DNA from 3 places in the Thiomonas sp. 13-64-67 genome. Region 2 is predicted to be linked to each of the others. Evidence: predicted binding sites of a transcription regulator. Region 2 holds the regulator's gene; each other region holds the start of a gene.

Region 1 (3,275 bases), on a different contig from region 2:
AGGCGCCGATCTGATGATGTGGCTGGGCGACAACCTCTATTACCGCGAGGTGGATTGTCAGAGCCCGCAAGGCATGGCGCTGCGCTACCGCCAACAGCGCGGCTTCGCTCCGCTGGATGCGTTTTTACGCTCCACCCCGCAAGTGGCGATCTGGGACGACCATGATTACGGCCCGAACGACAGCGATGCGAGTTTCGAGTTCAAGAACGCATCGCTCGATCTGTTCAAAACCTATTGGGCCAACCCGACGTATGGCGTTGGCGACGTCGCCGGAGTGTTCACTAAGACCAGCATCGCCGATGCCGATATTTTTCTGCTCGATGATCGTTGGTGGCGCAGCGCAGACGCCACCAGCCCAGGTGACCGCGGCAAGGTGATGTTCGGCCCGGCGCAGATGCGCTGGCTGCGCAACGCCCTGCTGTCCTCGCGCGCCCGCTTCAAGATCGTCGCCGCTGGCGGCCAGTTTTTCAACGACGACGACGCTTACGAGGGCTGGAACCAGTTTCCCGAAGAACGCGCCGCATTTCTCGGCTGGCTGCAGCAATACCGCATCCCCGGCTTGCTGTTTCTCTCGGGAGACCGGCACATCACCGAGCTGATCCGGTATCCGCGTCCAGCCTACGGCGGCAAGCGCGACTATCCGCTGGTGGAGTTCACCTGCTCGCCGCTGAATTCCGGGCCGGCCAAAGGCGACGGCAATCCCAACCGCGTACCCGGCACGCTAGTCGCTGAGCGCAACTACGGCGTGCTCAAGTTCAGCGGCGAGGGCAAGGAGCGGCGGCTGGAGCTACAAACCAAGAACGTCGGTGGCAAGCTGCTGTGGTCGCACACCCTGGCGCTGGCCGACCTGGGCTGGAGCTAGAGCGCACATTCGCTGCCCACCGACGCCTCACCACGACGCCTCGCGCTCCGGGGTGGCGCTGATGCGGTGGATGGAGAGGTCGGCGCCGTTGAATTCCTCTTCGGCGTCGAGGCGGATGCCGAGGGTCTTTTTCAGCACGCCATAGACCACGAAGCCGCCGATCAGGGCCACTGTGATGCCCATCAGCGTGCCGACGATCTGCGAGGCCAGCGACACCCCGCCCAGCCCGCCCAGCGCCTTCATGCCGAAAATGCCCGCGGCAATGCCGCCCCAGGTGCCGCACAGGCCGTGCAGCGGCCACACCCCCAGCACGTCGTCGATCTTCCAGCGGTTTTGCGTCAGGGTGAACATCCAGACAAACAGCGCCCCGGCCACCGCGCCGACCACCAGCGCGCCCAGCGGGTGCATCACGTTTGAACCCGCGCACACCGCCACCAAACCGGCCAGCGGCCCGTTGTGCAGAAAGCCAGGGTCGTTTTTGCCCGCGGCCAGCGCCGCCAGGGTGCCGCCCACCATCGCCATGAGCGAGTTCACCGCCACCAGACCGCTGATCTGGTCGAGCTTTTGCGCGCTCATCACGTTGAAGCCGAACCAGCCCACGATCAGTATCCACGAACCCAGCGCCAGGAATGGGATGGACGACGGCGGATGCGCCGATATCTGCCCGTTGGCGTGATAGCGGCCGCGACGCGGCCCGAGCAAGAGCACGGCGGGCAGCGCGATCCAGCCGCCCATCGCATGCACCACTACCGAGCCGGCGAAGTCGTGAAAGGGCGCGCCGAAAGTGGACTGCAACCATGCCTGAATGCCCAAGTTGCCGTGCCACACAATGCCCTCGAAAAACGGGTAGATGAAGGCGACGATGGTGAAGGTGGCGATGAGTTGGGGCCAGAACTTGGCGCGCTCGGCAATGCCGCCGGAAATGATGGCCGGAATGGCCGCGGCGAAGGTCAGCAAAAAGAAGAACCGGGTCAGCTCATAGCCATGGTCGCGGGTGAGCACGTCATCGCCCACGAGAAAATGATGACCGTAGGCGATGCCGTAGCCGATCAGAAAGTAGGCAATCGCCGAGACGGAAAAGTCGGTGATGATTTTGGAGAGCGCGTTGACCTGGTTTTTCTTGCGCACCGTGCCCAGCTCAAGAAAGGCGAACCCGGCGTGCATGGCGAGCACCAGAATGGCGCCGAGAAGGATGAACAACACATTTCCACTGGAGGCGTCTTGCATGGTTGGGGTTCCTGATAAGAATGAGATAGAAAAAGCAAACTTCGTGCCCATAAATGGCGCACGGTGCCCCTGTTGGGTTCACAACCGCTCACAAACTGCGCATTTTCGGTGCATGACAGGGCTTGGTTCGCACCATATCAAGGCGTCGCGCACCGTATTCGGGCGCGTCGATCAGAGCAGCCGCTTGCTTAGAATGACGGGCTCGTTGTTCCTCCTGCGGTTTCCATTCGAGAACGTCCATGCCTTTCAAAGTCAAACCTTACGTTTCTGAAGTGACGCATTTCATCCAGGATCTGAAGCACAGCGATCCGCAGCTTGAGGCCAAGCAAAAAGAAGGGCGTGCCCGGCTTTGGGACAAACCGCAAAACCCCGAGCTGACCCGGGAATTCCAGGCGGCCCGCGTGCCGCAGAAAGCCTACGTTTACGGCAGTCACTGAAGTCGCCCCGAGCGTGGCGAGCTTCGCTGCAGGCCATTCCATGACCGCCGCGCCCGGCGACGCCGCGCTGATGTCTCCGGCGGTGGACAGCACCCCGGCCACGGTCGACGGCATGGCGGTCGCGCGGCTGTACGGCGAGCCGCTGTTCGAGCTGCCGCAAGACCTCTACATCCCGCCCGATGCGCTCGAAGTCTTTCTCGAAGCCTTCGAAGGGCCGATGGATCTGCTGCTCTACCTCATCCGCAAGCAGAACTTCAACATCCTCGACATTCCGCTGGCGCAGGTCACGGCGCAGTATCTAAGCTATGTCGAGCAAATCCGCCGACACAATCTGGAGCTGGCCGCCGAGTATTTGCTGATGGCGGCCATGCTCATCGAGATCAAGTCGCGCATGTTGCTGCCGCGGCCGCCCACCGAGCCCGGCGCCGAGCCCGAAGATCCCCGCGCCGAACTCGTGCGCCGGCTCTTGGAATACGAACGCTTCAAGCTCGCTGCGCAGCAGCTCGACGCCCTGCCCGTGCTCGGACGCGACTTCTGGCGTGCGCAAGTGCTGTTCGACCGCGACGCCGCACCGCGCCTGCCCGAGGTGACGGCCGACGAACTACAACAGGCGTGGAGCGACATTCTCAAGCGCGCCAAGTTGCATACTCACCACAAGATCACCCGCGAGCAACTTTCGGTGCGCGATTACATGAGCCGCGTGCTGCGCCAGTTGCAAGGCAAGCGCTTCCTCGAATTTCACGAACTGT
Region 2 (3,275 bases):
TTGGACAACCAGTCGCCCAAGGTCGCACCCAGCGGGCGGGTGAGGATGTAAGCGATCCAGAACGTGGTCACGGCACTGGCCTTGAAGAGGTAGTAGGCCGCTGCCGTCAGCGCAATGGCGCCGCCAAACAGCAAGGCCGACAAGGCATAGCCGAGCTGCAGCCGCTCAGCGGCCAGATCGCCTCCAGCAGTACCCAGCGCAAAGGTGAACAGAATCGTCGCCCAGTAAAACCCTTCTCGTTTTGGCGTGGCAATGCTGTGGATGGACAGATTGCGCTCGCTACCCCACCAGATCGCAAACGTCGCCAGCAAGGCCACCGCAAACAAGGCGGTGCTCACCGGCAGCGGCACACCCAACTGATCGGTCAGATTGTCGGTCAGCAAGGTGCCCACGACGCTGATGAGCGTAACCGTCAACCAGTAAAGCCAGGGAACGTAACGGCTGGCGCGCATCTGCGCCGCCAACACACCGATGAACAAGAGGGTCATCACCGCGCTGGTGGCGACCAGGCCCAGATGCAGATCCACCGCCAGATAGTCTGCGGCGGTTTCGCCCACCGTGGTGGCCATGATTTTGATCAGCCAGAAGTAAAGCGTGATGACGACCGGAACCTTGACCGCCAGCGCCCAACCGGGCTGCGCGGCTTTTACTGCGTTTTGCATGATGAACTCCCTGAATACCGTTTGCGTTGTTGTGGCGTCGCGTACGGCGCGACCCCGGCATTCTGGAGAGGACGACTTAGCGCAAGGTGAGCGACTGGCTCCGCTTGCGGCTGCGGGCCCTCAGCCGCTCTTGCGCAGATTCGCCGGGGCGATGCGCAGCGCTTCGCGGTATTTGGCCACGGTGCGCCGCGCCACCTGCACGCCTTGCTGCGTGAGGCGTTCGGCGAGTTCGCTGTCCGACAGGGGTTTGGCGCTGTCTTCTTCAGCCACCAGGCGGCGGATGAGTTCGCGTACCGCGGTGGATGAGGTATTGCCCCCTGCCTCGGTGCTCAGGCCAGAGCCGAAAAAATACTTCAGCTCGACAGTGCCGAAGGGCGTGAGCATGAATTTCTGCGTGGTCACGCGCGAAATGGTCGATTCGTGCAGGCCGAGTTCGTCGGCGATTTCGCGCAGCACCATGGGCCGCATGGCCACGGGGCCGAAGTCGAAAAAACGCTGCTGGCGCTCGACGATGGTCTGCGACACGCGCTGAATGGTCTCGAAACGCTGCTGCACGTTTTTCACGAACCAGCGCGCCTCCTGAAGCTGTCCCTGCATGGCGCCGCCGCTGTCGCGGGCGCGGCGCATGGCGTCGGCATAGATCTGGTTCACGCGCAGCCGGGGCATGACCTCGGGGTTGAGCTGCGCCACCCAGCCTTGCGGGGTCTTGCGGGCGATGACATCGGGGGTCACGGCCTGCGCGGCATCGCGGCGAAAGGCGCTGCCTGGATGGGGGTCGAGTTGGGCGATGCGTTGCTGCGCCAGGCGCAGCGCGGCTTCATCGGCTTCGAGCTGGCGTTCGAGCTTGCGCCAGTCGCGCTTGGCCAGCAGATCGAGATGACCGCCGCGGCAAATCTGCAGGGCGAGTTCGCGCACGGGACAAGACGCCTGGCGCTGAAGCTGCAGGCAGAGACAGTCGGGCAAATCGTGGGCGGCAACACCGGCCGGGTCGAAGCTCTGAATCAGGCGCATGGCCGTGTTCAGCGCATCGGCCAGATCTTCGAGCTGCTCGGCGTCTGCCGCGGGGGCGAGGGCCTGCGCCAGTTCCAGCGGGGTGTCAGGCAGATAGCCGTCTTCGTCGAGCGAGTCGATGATGGCTTCGGCAGCCGCGCGGTCGGTGGCGCTCAGCGCAAGCCCGGCCAACTGACCGCGCAGGTGGTCGCGCAGATCGAGGTGTTCGGAGGCAATGTCGAGCGCGCTGAATTCGTCGTCGTCACCCCCGCTGGCGGACTGGCCTGAGCTGACCCAGGAGTCGGCGTCGGCATCGGTATCCGCACCGTGATCGGTTTCGCCGCTGCTGGCCGTCCAGTCCTGCGTGTCGAGTTGCAACTCAGCGGCGGGCTCGGCGGCTGCGTCATGCCCTTCGACCGATGTCTGAGACGGGTCGAGCGCCAAAGGCGGTGGCGACTCGGATGTCGGCGCGGCAGCGGGCGCCTCTTGCTCTTCTTCAGGTTCGAGGAAGGGATTGGATTCGAGCAGGCCCTCGATTTCCTGCGTGAGTTCGAGAGTGGAGAGTTGCAGCAGCCGGATGGACTGCTGCAACTGCGGCGTGAGTGCGAGATGCTGGGACAGGCGCAGGTTCAGCGACGGCTTCATCGCGGCTTACATGCGGAAGTTTTCGCCGAGGTACACCTTGCGTACCGCGGGGTTGTCGATGATGGATTGCGGATCGCCCTGCGCCAGCACCTGCCCTTCGCTGATGATGCAGGCCCGGTCGCAGATGCCCAGCGTTTCACGCACATTGTGGTCGGTGATCAGCACGCCGATGCCCTGCTCTTTCAGGAACTGCACGATGCGCTGAATCTCGATGACCGCAATTGGATCGATGCCGGCAAACGGCTCGTCGAGCAGGATGAAGCGCGGTTGCGTGGCCAGCGCGCGGGCGATTTCCACCCGCCGCCGCTCGCCGCCCGAAAGCGCGGGGGCGGGGCTGTCGCGCAGATGTTCGACGTGCAGTTCGCGCAGCAGATGATCTTCGCGTTCGCGGATTTCGGCCTTGCCCAGGCGGCGCCCTTGCGCGTCGCGCTGCAACTCCAGCACCGCCCTCACGTTCTCGGCCACCGTCATGCGGCGGAAGATCGACGCCTCCTGCGGCAGATACGACAGCCCCATGCGCGCACGGCGATGCATCGGAGAATCGCTCACGTCCTGGCCGTCGATGTGGATGCGCCCCGCGTCGGGCCGCACCAGGCCGACGATCATGTAGAACGACGTGGTCTTGCCCGCGCCGTTCGGCCCCAGCAGGCCGACCACCTCGCCGCAGCGCACGCTGAAGCTGACGTCGCGCACCACCTGCCGACCGGCATAGCGTTTCTGCAAATGCTGAACGTCGAGCTCCGGGCCCGTTGCCGCGCGGGACGACGGAGTTGAAGGCGCGCGCGCGGCTTCCGCCGGGGCGACGGGCTCCAGGCCACCCCGCACCACGGTCTGCCCAGCGGAATGCGGCTGGACGCTCAAGGCTGCGTCCCCAGCTTCGGGGCGACTTTGAGCGCGGGAGGCGATTTGGGCGCCGTCGGCGCAGATGGGGCGGCGGGCTGCGGCGTCAACATCACCCGCACCCGCCCTCCAGGATTG
Region 3 (3,275 bases), on a different contig from region 2:
CCATTCACGTTTTTTGGACACCAGCCCTAATCATCACCCAAACTTACATACCGATGAACAGTGAACCTAGGTTACTTGTCTTGCTGGCCCATGGCTCCCGGTTAGCCGAATGGGCTCTGCCCTTTGAGGCCGTTTGTGGCATGGTGCAGTCCCGCCACCCCGAACTGACCGTCCGCCTTGCTTTTCTGGAGTCGATGCAACCCTCCCTGCAACAAGCCTTGGAGGAAGCGGGCCAAAACGGCACGAAGCATGTGCACATCGCGCCCCTCTTCCTTGGTGCGGGCGGCCACCTCCGGCGCGACATTCCAGAAGTGGTGCAAGCGGCGCGGGCGCGATATCCGAAGCTGCGAATCGTGCTCGCACAGCCAGCGGGCGAAGATGCTGGAGTGATTGCGGCACTTGCTGCGTATGCCACGCAAAGCCAGGAAAACGAACTCTTTGGGGCATGGAACTTGCACGAATTGCGATATGCCCAACCCACTAAGCACTCTGACGGTTGCTGTCATCTCCCCCGATACCGCATTGGCGACGGAGAACGATCAGGCGAATCATGAGCGCCAAGCAGGGCGTTGCGCGATGCTGGAAAAGGCCTTGTTGGATGCGGGCTACGAGGTAGTGGCCGTGCTGCCGGCCAAACCCGATCTGGATGACCGCATTGCCGCGCTCAAGCCCGATCTGGTGATTGTGGATGCAGAGTCTGGCGTGCGCGATCTGCTGGAGCACGTGGTGCTGGCCTCGCGCGACACACCGCGTCCCATTGTGCTGTTCACCGATGACGACGACACCGAGACTGCGCAACTCGCCATCACGGCGGGGGTGACGGCCTATATCGTGGACGGCCTCAAGCCCAACCGGGTGAAGCCGGTGATTGAGGTGGCGCTGGCGCGGTTCGAGCGCGAACAGGGTCTGCGCGCGGAACTGAGCGAGGAGCGCACCCAGCTCACTGAGCGCAAGCTGATTGAGCGCGCCAAGGGCATTGTGATGCAGCGCCAGGGCTGCACCGAGGAAGAAGCCTTCAGCCGCATGCGCAAGCTGGCGATGGAAAAAGGCTTGAAGCTCTCCGAGGTTGCCCAGCGCATTCTCGATACCGTCGGATTGATCTGAGCCTTGCGGCTGCGCGCTTTGTGTGCTCACACGCACCAGACTGGAACCGTTACGCACAGTTTTGCGTCATCGAAGACCCGCCTAATTTGATACAGCGGGGAGTCTCCCTCTGATCTCTCCCGAGTGGAGGGCTGGCACGCTGATTGCTTAAATAGCGCTGTAGGCCAACGGCGGCCTATGTTGAACCCACTGAACGGGAGTCTCCCCCGCTCAGCTCGGCAATGATGCCTTCGTGTGCTTCGCCTTGTGTGAAGCGCCCGAAGGTTTTTTTTTCGCCCGCTATTTCAGGAACTGCCATGCGCAACCAGCAAGACGCCACACCTCCAAGCAACGACCCGGCACAACCCTTGCGCCGCACCCTCATCAAGTCAGGTGCCGCAGTGGCTGTTGCCGGTCTTCTTCCCAGCCTGCAACCCACGGCGCGCGCCGCCACTCTGGGAAAACCTGAAATGGAAGAAGTCAAGATCGGATTCATTCCCCTCACTGATTGCGCGCCCATCGTCATGGCCGCGGTGCTGGGTTTCGACAAGAAGTACGGCGTCAAAATTATTCCAAGCAAGCAGGCCTCTTGGGCCGCAGTGCGCGACAACCTGGTGACCGGCGGCATCCAGATGGCGCATGTGCTCTACGGTTTGCCGTATGGCGTGCAGCTCGGCGTCGGCGGGCCGAAGAAGGACATGGCGATACTCATGGGCCTGAACCGCAACGGCCAGGCCATCTCCCTGTCGGATGCGCTGGCCAAGGAAGGCATCACCACCGGCCCGGCGCTGGCCAAGGCCGTGCTCGCGAAAAAGCGCACCTACACCTTCGCCCAGACCTTCCCCACCAGCACGCATGCGATGTGGCTTTATTACTGGCTGGCGACCTACGGCATCAACCCGCTGAAGGACGACAAGGTGATTACCGTGCCGCCGCCGCAGATGGTGGCGAATATGCGGGTGGGCAGCATGGACGGCTTCTGCGTAGGCGAGCCGTGGAACGCGGTGGCCATCAATCAGAAGATTGGCTTCACCGCGGTGACTTCGCAGGAAATCTGGGTGGACCATCCAGAGAAGGTTCTGGGCACCACCGCCGAGTTCGTCGAAAAGTACCCCAACACCACCAAGGCGGTGATGGCCGCAGTGCTCGAAGCCTGCCGCTGGATCGACGCCTCGGATGCCAACCGCACCAAGATGGCCGAGACCATCGCCGCGCCGGGCTATGTCAACACCCAGGTGGCAACCATCCTGCCGCGCATCCTTGGCAACTACACCAACGGCCTGGGCAAAAGCTGGCACGACGCGCACCCGATGACCTTCTATGAAGACGGTCAGGTCAACTTCCCGTGGTTGTCCGACGGCATGTGGTTCCTCACCCAGTTCCGCCGCTGGGGCCTGATCAAGACCGACCCCGACTATCTCGCCGTGGCCAAGGCGGTGAACCGCGTCGATCTGTATCAGGCAGTTGCCACCGAACTGAAGGTGCCGGTGCCCGCCAGCACACTGCGCACCTCCAAGCTGATCGACGGCGTGACCTGGGATGGCAAGGACCCCAAGGCCTATGCCCACGGCTTCAAAGTCAACGATCTCGCCGTTTGACCTTGCCGACGCAATGATCCAGGAGTCCAGCATGAACACTGCCGTCTTTTCCGCCTCGGGCGGATCGTTTGAAGCCTCTGCGACGGAGGGCGCCTCACCCGAAGCTCCCCTGGCCGCTGCAAAGCAAACTGCCATCCGCAGCGTGAGCCCGGCAGAGCGGCAACGCGCGAAGAACCGCCAAATCGCGCTGCGGCTCATCGCCCCGCTGATGGGCTTCGCACTCCTGCTGCTGGTGTGGGAACTGGCGGCCGAGCACAGCGCGCAATTCCCCTCGCCGCTGGTCACCTGGCAGTCGGCGCAGAAGGTGTTTGCGCATCCCTTTTATGACAACGGGCCGAACGATGTGGGCATCGGCTGGAACCTGCTGGCCTCGCTGCAGCGCGTGGCCTACGGCTTTGGTCTGGCGGCGCTGGTAGGCATTCCGCTGGGTTTCGCCATTGGCCGCGTGCAGTTCTTGAACCGCATGCTCTCGCCCCTCATCAGCCTGCTGCGTCCGGTGTCGCCGCTGGCCTGGCTGCCCATCGGTCTGTACGTGTTCAGCAATGCGCCGGCGGCGGCCATCTACACCATTTTCATCTGCTCCATCTGGCCGAT

Evidence for each region. Region 2 encodes sigma-54, which starts transcription at its own class of promoters, with help from an activator protein. Its sites were predicted from a motif close to TGGCANGNAANCTGCTTT; they were not measured.
Region 1: the regulator sigma-54 is predicted to act here: its motif matches at 2,121-2,138, upstream of B7X30_RS00895 (ammonium transporter).
Region 3: the regulator sigma-54 is predicted to act here: its motif matches at 1,237-1,254, upstream of B7X30_RS14660 (CmpA/NrtA family ABC transporter substrate-binding protein).

What each region holds. Positions count from the first base shown of each region.
Region 1 covers NZ_NCKP01000002.1:13,559-16,833, forward strand. The annotation lists gene B7X30_RS00890 (alkaline phosphatase D family protein) at 1-862, shown strand, start outside; gene B7X30_RS00895 (ammonium transporter) at 890-2,089, opposite strand; gene B7X30_RS00900 (DUF3460 family protein) at 2,329-2,526, shown strand; gene B7X30_RS00905 (segregation and condensation protein A) at 2,567-3,275, shown strand, end outside.
Region 2 covers NZ_NCKP01000006.1:22,582-25,856, forward strand. The annotation lists gene B7X30_RS02620 (COG4705 family protein) at 1-662, opposite strand, end outside; gene B7X30_RS02625 (RNA polymerase factor sigma-54) at 783-2,297, opposite strand; gene lptB (LPS export ABC transporter ATP-binding protein) at 2,304-3,110, opposite strand; gene lptA (lipopolysaccharide transport periplasmic protein LptA) at 3,155-3,275, opposite strand, start outside.
Region 3 covers NZ_NCKP01000091.1:4,643-7,917, forward strand. The annotation lists gene B7X30_RS14650 (sirohydrochlorin chelatase) at 54-554, shown strand; gene B7X30_RS14655 (ANTAR domain-containing response regulator) at 469-1,104, shown strand; gene B7X30_RS14660 (CmpA/NrtA family ABC transporter substrate-binding protein) at 1,401-2,681, shown strand; gene ntrB (nitrate ABC transporter permease) at 2,713-3,275, shown strand, end outside.